DNA from 2 places in the Agathobaculum sp. NTUH-O15-33 genome. Region 1 is predicted to be linked to the other one. Evidence: riboswitches for the same ligand, from Rfam matches in the RefSeq annotation. Region 1 holds a riboswitch; the other holds the start of a gene.
The links. Region 1 has a riboswitch for FMN ahead of ribD (bifunctional diaminohydroxyphosphoribosylaminopyrimidine deaminase/5-amino-6-(5-phosphoribosylamino)uracil reductase RibD). Riboswitches for the same ligand answer to the same signal wherever they lie in the genome.

Region 1 (4,754 bases):
TCCCGCATGATTTCGCAGCAAAGGCCGCAGGCGGGCAGCCCTGCCAGCGCGCATAGGTCGGTCGTTGCCTCGGTATGCCCGGCGCGCTTGAGCACGCCGCCCTCTACCGCGCGCAGCGGGAACATGTGGCCCGGGCGGCGAAAATCAGCGGGGGATACGTCCGGCGAGACGCACATGCGGGCGGTCAGGCCGCGTTCCTCGGCGGAAATGCCGGTTGTCGTTTCGCGGTAGTCGATGGATACGGTGAAGGCGGTCTCATGGTTATCGGTGTTCTGCTCGACCATGGGCGGCAGGCCGAGCCGGTCGGCCAGCTCGCCGGACATCGGCATACAGATCAGGCCCTTGGCGAAGGTCGCCATAAAATTGACGTTTTCCGTCGTCGCTGCATCCGCCGAGCAGATCAGGTCGCCCTCGTTTTCGCGTTCCGGATCGTCAATGACAAGAATGAGCTTGCCCTCCCGAAGGTCTTGGAGCGCTTGTTCGATGGTGTTTTGCATCAGATGGTTCCTCCTTTAAAAGAATCCGTTTTGGGCCAGAAAGGCCGGTGTAATCCCCTTGCCGCTGTTCCGTAGCCAGCAGCTTTTCTACATATTTACCGATCACGTCGCATTCCAGATTGACCGCGTCGCCCGGACGGCGGGTGAGCAGCGTGGTTTCCGCGCCCGTGTGCGGAATGACGGATACTGAAAAATCGCTTTCGGATACTGCGGCGATCGTCAGGCTGACGCCGTCGATCGCGATCGATCCCTTTTCCACCATATAGCGCGTCAGGGAAGGGGCGGCGCGAACCTTTACCCATACGGCGTTGTCCTCGCGACGCAGCTCGATAACGGCGCCCGTGCCGTCGATATGGCCGGAAACGATGTGCCCGCCGAAGCGTCCGTTCGCCGGCATCGCGCGTTCTAAATTGACGCTTGCGCCTGACGAAAGCGCACCGAGATTCGACCGGCGCAGCGTTTCCGCCATCACATCGGCGGCAAAGCTGTTTGCGGCTAGGTCGGTGGCGGTCAGGCACACGCCGTTTACCGCAATGCTGTCGCCGGGTTTCGTGCCTTCCAACACGGTGCGCGCGGAAACATACAGACGCGCGCCCTTCGCGCCGTGCTCGACCCGGGCAATGCGCCCCATTTCCTCTACGATACCGGTGAACATGCCAATTCTCCTTCCAGCAAAAAGTCCTCGCCCAATGGGATGACGGTCATATGCCGCAGCGGCAGCGCGTCCGCCATTTTGGCAAAGCCCTGACCGCCGACCGGGCTTTTAGCCCCCGCGCCGCCAATCAGCTTGGGCGCTATGTAGGCCTGCACCTTGTGGACAATACCGGCTTCCAGCGCGGCAAAATGCAGGGCCGCGCCGCCCTCCAGCAGCACGCTGTCGATTCCGCGCGCGCCAAGACGGCGCATCAAGTCGGCCAGATCGACGCGGCCGTTCACGGCGTTGCACAAAAGGATCTCCGCGCCCGCCCGCTCAAGCGCTTCCGCGCGCGCGTTCCGTTCGGCCGCCGCGATCAGCAGCGGCGAAACGCGCGCCGAGCGCACAAGCCGGCAGTCTGGCGGGATGCGCAGGCGGCTGTCGCAGACGATGCGCACCGGGTCGCGTCCGCCCTCCATCCGACAGGTGAGCAGGGGATCGTCCTGCAAGACCGTGCCAAGGCCGACCATGATAGCGGAAAGCCGGTTTCGCGTTCGGTGCACATGCGCCCGCGCCGTTTCGCCGGTCACCCATTTGCTGTCGCCCGTGTGGGCGGCAAGCTTGCCGTCCAGCGTCATGGCGTATTTCAGGGTCACAAAGGGCGTTTGGTTTTGGATAAAGTGAAAGAACACCTCGTTAAGCTTTTTACAGTCGGCTTCCAGCACGCCGGTAGCTACTGCGACCCCGGCGGTGCGAAGCGTTTGCACGCCGTTTCCCGCGACGAGCGGGTTCGCGTCCAGACAGCCGACGACGACGCGGGCAAGGCGGTTTTCCATGATCGCGTCCGTGCAGGGCGGCGTACGGCCCCAGTGGCAGCAAGGCTCCAACGTGACGTAGAGCGTGCCGCCCTGTGGGCTTTCCGCGCAGGCGGCCAGCGCGGCGCGCTCGGCGTGCGGGCCGCCGCATTTTTCATGCCAGCCTTCGACGATGACGCGGCCTTCCTTCACGATCACGCAGCCAACCATGGGGTTTGGGCTGACGCGGCCTTCGCCGCGCCTTGCCAGCATGAGCGCGCGGCGCATATAATCCTCATCGGTCAAAATGCATCCCTCCTAAAAAATAAAAAGCGCCCCGAAAAATACCTTCGGGGCGCAAAATGCCGTAAACAAAAAAACTGAAATGCGGATAAAACCACATTCCAGAACAGCAAACAAACGGAAAAGGGTACAACGATACCACCATCCGCATCATTCTTCTTTCATCCAGACTATACTGTCGGCCTCGGAGTTTCACCGAATCTGCTTGGTGCCAAAGCACCCGCTCGCGGGCTATACCGCCGGTAGGGAATTTCACCCTGCCCTGAAGAACATTATTCAGTTACCTTGTGAAACCATAAGTTTTCTTGTTTCACTGGGGTAAAGTATACACCGCGCACTGTGAAAATGCAAGCGTTTTTCGCAAGGTTTTTTTGTGCTTTTTTCATCGCCCGGCGTGTCAAAGAATCGCTTGTGGGATAGGGGCAAACGTGTTATAATATTTCCATATTGCAATTTTCGATTTCGGATAAGGAGCCATACGGTGTGAAAAATCGCGAACGGATACGGAATTTCTCCATCATTGCCCATATCGACCACGGCAAATCAACGCTGGCCGACCGCCTGCTGGAAAAGTGCAAGGCGGTTTCGCAGCGCGAAATGGAGGAACAGCTGCTCGATAATATGGATTTGGAGCGCGAGCGCGGCATTACGATCAAAGCGCGCGCCGTGCGCATGGAATATGAAGCGGACAACGGCGAAACCTATGAGATGAACCTGATCGACACGCCCGGCCACGTGGACTTTAACTACGAGGTCTCGCGCTCGCTCGCCGCGTGCGAGGGCGCGCTTCTGGTGGTGGACGCCGCGCAGGGCATCGAAGCGCAGACGCTGGGCAACACCTACCTTGCGCTCGACCATAATTTGGAGGTCGTGCCCATTGTCAACAAGATCGACCTGCCCGCGGCCGACCCCGCGCGCGTCAAGACCGAGATCGAGGACATCATCGGCATACCCGCCGAGGACGCGCCCGAAATTTCGGCTAAAATGGATATCAACATCCGCTCGGTGCTGGAACGCATCGTGACCGAAATTCCCGCGCCCGAAGGGGACGCGGACGCGCCTTTGCGCGCGCTGATCTTTGATAGCCAGTACGATCCCTATAAGGGCGTTATCGTCTACATGCGGCTGATGGATGGGCGGCTCACGCCCGGCATGAAGGTACGCATGATGGCGACGGGCGCGGTGTTTCAGGTGCTGGAATGCGGCTACATGCAGCCGCTCGGCCTTTCCGCGCAGCAGGAACTGACGGCGGGCGAGGTAGGTTACTTTACCGCTTCGATCAAAACCGTATCGGATACCCGCGTGGGCGATACCGTGACCGAGGCCGAACGCCCGGCTTCGGAACCGCTGCCCGGCTACCGTCCGGCGCGCCCCATGGTCTTTTGCGGCATTTATACGGAGGACGGCTCCAAATACCCCGACCTGCGCGACGCGCTGGAAAAACTGCAGCTGAACGACGCGGCGCTCTCGTTTGAACCGGAAAGCTCGGTCGCGCTGGGCTTCGGCTTCCGCTGCGGCTTTCTCGGCATGCTGCACATGGAGATCATTCAGGAGCGTCTGGAACGCGAGTTCGATCTTGATCTGGTCACGACGCTGCCCAGCGTAATTTACGAGGTCGTTAAGACCGACGGCACGTCCATCATGTGTGATAACCCGCATGATTACCCCGATCCCGTGATTATCGAAGAGGCGCACGAGCCGTTTGTCAAAGCCACGATCATGACCCCGCAGGAGTATGTCGGCAACATCATGCCGATGTGTCAGGACCGGCGCGGCGTATTCAAGGATATGAAGTATCTGGACGCGAACCTTGTTGAGCTGCACTACGAAATGCCGACCGGCGAGATCATTTATGATTTCTTCGACGCGCTCAAGGCCCGCACCAAGGGCTACGCTTCGCTGGATTATGAGTTTTTGGATTACCGCAAAAGCGATCTGGTCAAGGTCGATTTGCTGCTGAACGGCGATCAGGTGGACGCGCTGTCCTTTATCGCGCACCGGGAAAAGGCCTACGGCCGCGCCCGCCGCATCTGCGAAAAGCTAAAGGATAACATTCCGCGCCAACTGTTCGAGGTACCGATCCAAGCCGCGATCGGCGGCAAGGTAATCGCGCGCGAAACGGTAAAGGCCATGCGCAAGGACGTGCTGGCTAAGTGCTACGGCGGCGATATCACGCGAAAGAAAAAGCTGCTGGAAAAGCAAAAGGAAGGCAAAAAGAAGATGCGCACGCTTGGCACGGTACAGTTGCCGACCGAGGCTTTTATGGCGGTGCTCAAGCTGGATGAGGAATAATGGGAAAATTCAGTTATAAAAATAAACCGTTGGGGCTGTACCTGCACATCCCTTTCTGCGTTTCCAAATGCGGTTATTGCGATTTTTATTCCGTGACCGATGAAAGCCTGATGAAGGGTTACGTGTCGGCGCTGCTCAGCCATATCCGCGAGTACGGCAGGGTATGCGGCGGCTACACGGTGGATACCGTTTATCTGGGCGGCGGAACGCCGTCCTGTTTAGGGCCTAAGTATT
Region 2 (4,754 bases), 230 kb from region 1:
ACGGTCACGTATTTGCCCTGCGGCACAGGGCAGGCTGTGCTGGTATCCCGTGCGGGCTCGGATCTGGCGTTGATCGATTGCAGCGGCAGCGGCTATCGGGATGCGGCTGGCAAAGTCCGCGAATGGATGGCGTGGCACGAATTCGACCAGATCGATACTCTGGTCCTGACCGCCGTGGATCTAGGACATGCGCGCGACCTGCCGCAACTGTTGCAGGATACGGCTGTCGGTATGATCGTGATCCCCGCAGGTTATAAACAAACCAAACACAATACCGAACTGATAAAACTGCTGGATACAACTCAAGTGCCGGTGACACAGGTGAGCGGGCAAGAGCAGGTTTCGAGCCGCTTACCGCTTACTGTTTTTTCAGTCGCCGATGGAAAGCTTGGCGTGCAGATCGGCACACATACGCTGATTTTGCACAGTCCCACACAAAAACAGCTTGCTGCATTTCTGCAAGAAAACGAGGTGCACGGGCAAACGCTTGTGCTCTCGCAGAGCCATATCGAAGACCCGGATTTATTGCGCCGTACAATTGCGAAAACAGGCGCGGAAAGTATCCTGCTGGCATCGGGTGCGCCCGCGATAGGCCGGTTTGACGGGATTCCTGTGGTGACGCCATATGAAGTCGGAGAGATCGAACAAGTTTATCCTTGGAAGGAGGAATAATCCTTGGCGGCAAAAAACGCGTCCGAAGGGAAGGCGCAGCTGATCCGCGACCTGCGGGAGGGGAGCGTCGGTTCGCTCTACCTTATTTCCGGCGAAGAGACCTATATGAAGGAACACTATCTAAGTGAGCTGGAAGCGAGTGGTCGTTGATCCGACCTTTGCGGAGTTCAATTTGACAGAGTTTGAAGGCAAATCCCTTACGCCGGAGCTACTGACCGAAGCAATAGACAGCTACCCGGCCATGGCGGAAAAAAAGCTGGTCGTCGTCACCGATTTCGATCTTTGGAAGCCGCCCGGCGGTTTTGCCGATCTGCTGCCCGGTCTTCTTTCCGATCTGCCCGACTATTTATGCCTTGTCTTTTATTACGATGTCATGGACGGCAAGCCGGATAAGCGCACCAAGCTATATAAAGCGCTTGAAAAAAAGGCCTGCTTCGCTCAGTTCGACCACTTGGAGGAACGAGAGCTCTGCGCGTGGATCGAGCGCCGGTGCCGCGCGCTTGATCGGGCGATTTCGCCGGAAAATTGCTCCTACATGATTTTCCTGTGCGGCAATTCCATGACCAATCTTTCCGGCGAAATCGAAAAAGCAGCAGCGCATGCCACGACCGGCGAGATTTTAAAATATAACATCGATTCCGTTTGTTCCCGCGTGCTTGAGGCTGTCGTATTTGACCTGACCGACGCGATCACCGAGGGAAGGTTCGACCGCGCCGTTGCCCTTACCGGCGATCTGATCGCGCAGAAAAATAACGAGGTCATGATCTTTACGGTCATTCTGCGTCATATCCAGCGCCTTTACGGGGCGAAGCTTTGCGACGAGGCAAGGGGAGGGGAGCGGATGCTCCTTGAACTTCTTGGCACAAAATCCCCCTACTATGCGCGCCGCATTCAAACGTCCGCGCGGCGAGTGCCGCTGAGCTGGCTGCGCCGCGCCGCGGCCATCTGTGCAGAGACAGACGCCGCGCTCAAGGGCAGCGCCGTGGACCGTCAAAAGCAAATAGAACTGACGTTACTCACGCTTGCAGCAAATTTTAAAAACGACAAAAAGCGATAAAAAAGCGTTCCGAAAAGCTTCGGAACGCTTTTTTTATCGCTTTAAATCAAATTAACGGTTGACCTCGGTGCCTGCATGGTGGAACGAGATCTGCTTGGATTTAATAAAAACACTAAGCTTTTTATAGACCAGCATGGTGATCAAAGTCAGGATCGCGCCCTTAATCAGGTTAAACGGCAAAATACCGAACAGCAAATAACCCGCCATACCGGTAATAGAGGGATTGACCTGCGCACACATGCCAAAGATCGCTTCCAGAGGCATCATCGTGGAATAGAAGGGGATAATCAGCAGGTAATTGGTCAGCATGCCGACGAACGACATGGCGACGCCGCCCAGCACACAGCCCAGCACCGCCATCTTGCGGCTTTTATGCGTACGATAGAGCAGTACGGCAACCACAACCAGCGTGGAAAGCATGAGGAAATCTGCCAACTCACCGGAACCGGCGGTCTGCGACATGGTTAAATGGATCAGATCCTTAATACCGATCATGGTAATGGCCGGACCGATGCCAAAGATAAACGCGCCGATTAGCACTACAGCGCCGGACAGGTCGACCTTCAGAAACGGAGGCATGAGCGGTAGCGGGAATTCAAAAAACATCAGGATGGTGGCGATGGCGGCAAATACCGCGGTGTACGTGATCTTACTTGCTTTTGTCATAGTCGTCGATCTCCTTTTTATAGGAGTTCTGCTTTCAACGGGGTCAAAAATACCCTTGGACATAAAAGTCCAAGGGCGTGCAGACGTACCGAAATACACCTGTTTCTTTCATCCGGACTATACCGTCGGTTGGGATTCACACCCATCATGCCTTGCGGCTCGCAGACTATCGGGGAAAACCCCGTTCACTGCCGGTGGAGAATTTCACTCCGCCCTGAAACAGAACTGATTTAGTTTACGGTATCAGTATAGCGCTGTCGCTCACATTTGTCAATGACTATCCGAAAAATCCGCTAAAATTCGATCAATTTCTTCGCGCGTGCCCACAGCGTTGACGAAATCCAGTAGGGCGCCCGCGGTCATATGCTCGGGCAGGCGCAGCGCGCGCAGCAGAGCGCGGCGGCGGATCGCGCTGTCCGGTCGCCCGGTCAAGCCCATTTGATATAGATCGGCTTTGGTGAGGGGCGGGTGCTGGGCGGCATACGATCCATCGCCGTCTAAAAAGGTAGCGCCGGCACGATGCAGCGCTTCCAAGATCGTTTCCGGACGCATGCCTTCCACACCAAGTTTTCCTTCCTTGGAACCATGCCGCTTGCGGCGTTCCTTACCGGCGATATCCGGCACATAGGCCTGCTTGATCGTACCAGCCGCGAGTGCACCCTTTAAATAACCTCGAATGACAAAGCCCGCGCCATCCGAATCCGTCAGGATGATCAGCCCGCGCGTTTCCGCGATCCGGCGTAGAAGATTTAGCTTTTCGTCATCCTTAAAGATACGAAAACCGCCGGTTTCCAACACAACGGTATCAACGACTTGACGAACGGTGTTGATATCGTAGCGTCCTTCAACCAATATTGCTTCTTTGATGCGTGTTTTCATAAACACAGAACTTCCTAAACAAGGAGGGAGTCGTTCAAGGCAGGTAAAAAGTATATATCCAATTATACAAAATAAAGATTTTGTATAATTGAGGGGAGGGGTCTACCAACCAAATCAGGACGGCCCTCTGAATTTTATTTTATGTGTATTGTTTGTCCAGCCATTCCACAGCATCGGCCACGGCGCCGCGATTGTTATCGCAGACGACAACGTCCGCAACCTTTACGATATCTGCTTCGGCATTTTGAGGTGCAAATCCGATATGCGCGGTGCGCAGCATCATCTCATCGTTATAGCTGTCGCCGACCGCATAGATGTTTTGTTCAGCCACACCACAGCGCGCTGCGATCGATCGCAAGGCTGTACCCTTGTGTACGCCCAGCGCTGTGATCTCACAGAACGACGGCATGCTGGAAGAGATACAAAACCGATCCGCGTAAGGCTGTAGCAGCTCTCTCAGCTGCCGCATCACGGCCGGGTCTCCGGTTAAGTTGATCTTACACCAGTCGGCGGTGTCGCCAAGCTCATCCTGTGCGACCAATTCGTAGTCGAGCTTTAAGATCCGTAGGTGTTCCGCCGTGACTTCACCCATCTGCCGGATCAGGATCCGGTCATCTACAAAGATTTCACAACCAATTTGTGAAAAATTTGACAATGCTACGCTGATCAGTTCCTTCGTGTCCGCCGGCATGCCGGCGCAGCGCAGCACATTATGCTGTTCATCCATCACCAGCGAGCCGTTCAGCAGGCTATACGGCGCATTAAACGGCAGCTGCGGCAGATAGGCTAAAATCGCTTTAGGCGCGCGGCCGGTCGCCAGAGAGAACAGTCCCCCCTCCTCGGTAAAGTGACGGAGTGCCTGCTCGTTGCGGGGCGAAATGCGCCGGTCGCTGTCCAGCAGCGTGCCGTCCATGTCGCAGGCCAAAAGGACGCCTTCAAACTTTTTCATTCCATACGCTCCAGTTTAGCAAGAATTTCTGTAAAATATAGGGGCAGCGGGGCGCAAAATTCCATCAGTTCCCCTGTTTTGGGATGCCGCAGCGTCAAACGCGCGGCATGCAGACACTGTCCCCCGATACTCGAAAAACGATCTTTTTTCAGGCCATACAACGGGTCCCCGATAATCGGATGTCCCAGCGACGCCATGTGTACGCGAATTTGATGCGTGCGGCCGGTTTCCAGTTGGAACGACAGGTGCGTATAGCCGTGATACCGTTTGATGACCTGATAATGCGTCACCGCTTCGCGGCCGCCTTCGATGATCGCCATTTTCTTGCGATCGGTCTTATGGCGGGCGATCGGCTTATCCACCACGCCTTCATCGAGTCGCGGCGATCCCACAACGATTGCTTCATAGCCGCGAAACGCGCTATGTGACGCGATTTGGGCGGCTAGGCCTTGGTGAGCCGCATCGTTTTTAGCGACCACGAGCAGACCGCTCGTATCTTTATCAATCCGGTGCACGATACCGGGCCGGTGC

Region 2: another riboswitch for FMN. It lies ahead of RWV98_RS10090 (ECF transporter S component); the one in region 1 lies ahead of ribD (bifunctional diaminohydroxyphosphoribosylaminopyrimidine deaminase/5-amino-6-(5-phosphoribosylamino)uracil reductase RibD).

What each region holds. Positions count from the first base shown of each region.
Region 1 is NZ_CP136187.1:1,769,811-1,774,564, forward strand. It holds gene RWV98_RS08970 (bifunctional 3,4-dihydroxy-2-butanone-4-phosphate synthase/GTP cyclohydrolase II) at 1-497, opposite strand, end outside; partial or broken gene RWV98_RS08975 (riboflavin synthase) at 513-1,152, opposite strand; gene ribD (bifunctional diaminohydroxyphosphoribosylaminopyrimidine deaminase/5-amino-6-(5-phosphoribosylamino)uracil reductase RibD) at 1,134-2,231, opposite strand; FMN riboswitch at 2,378-2,502, opposite strand; gene lepA (translation elongation factor 4) at 2,712-4,520, shown strand; gene hemW (radical SAM family heme chaperone HemW) at 4,520-4,754, shown strand, end outside.
Region 2 is NZ_CP136187.1:1,998,978-2,003,731, reverse strand. It holds gene RWV98_RS10105 (ComEC/Rec2 family competence protein) at 1-672, shown strand, start outside; gene RWV98_RS10100 (hypothetical protein) at 676-822, shown strand; gene holA (DNA polymerase III subunit delta) at 797-1,729, shown strand; gene RWV98_RS10090 (ECF transporter S component) at 1,781-2,395, opposite strand; FMN riboswitch at 2,492-2,621, opposite strand; gene RWV98_RS10085 (toprim domain-containing protein) at 2,666-3,274, opposite strand; gene RWV98_RS10080 (Cof-type HAD-IIB family hydrolase) at 3,414-4,223, opposite strand; gene RWV98_RS10075 (RluA family pseudouridine synthase) at 4,220-4,754, opposite strand, start outside.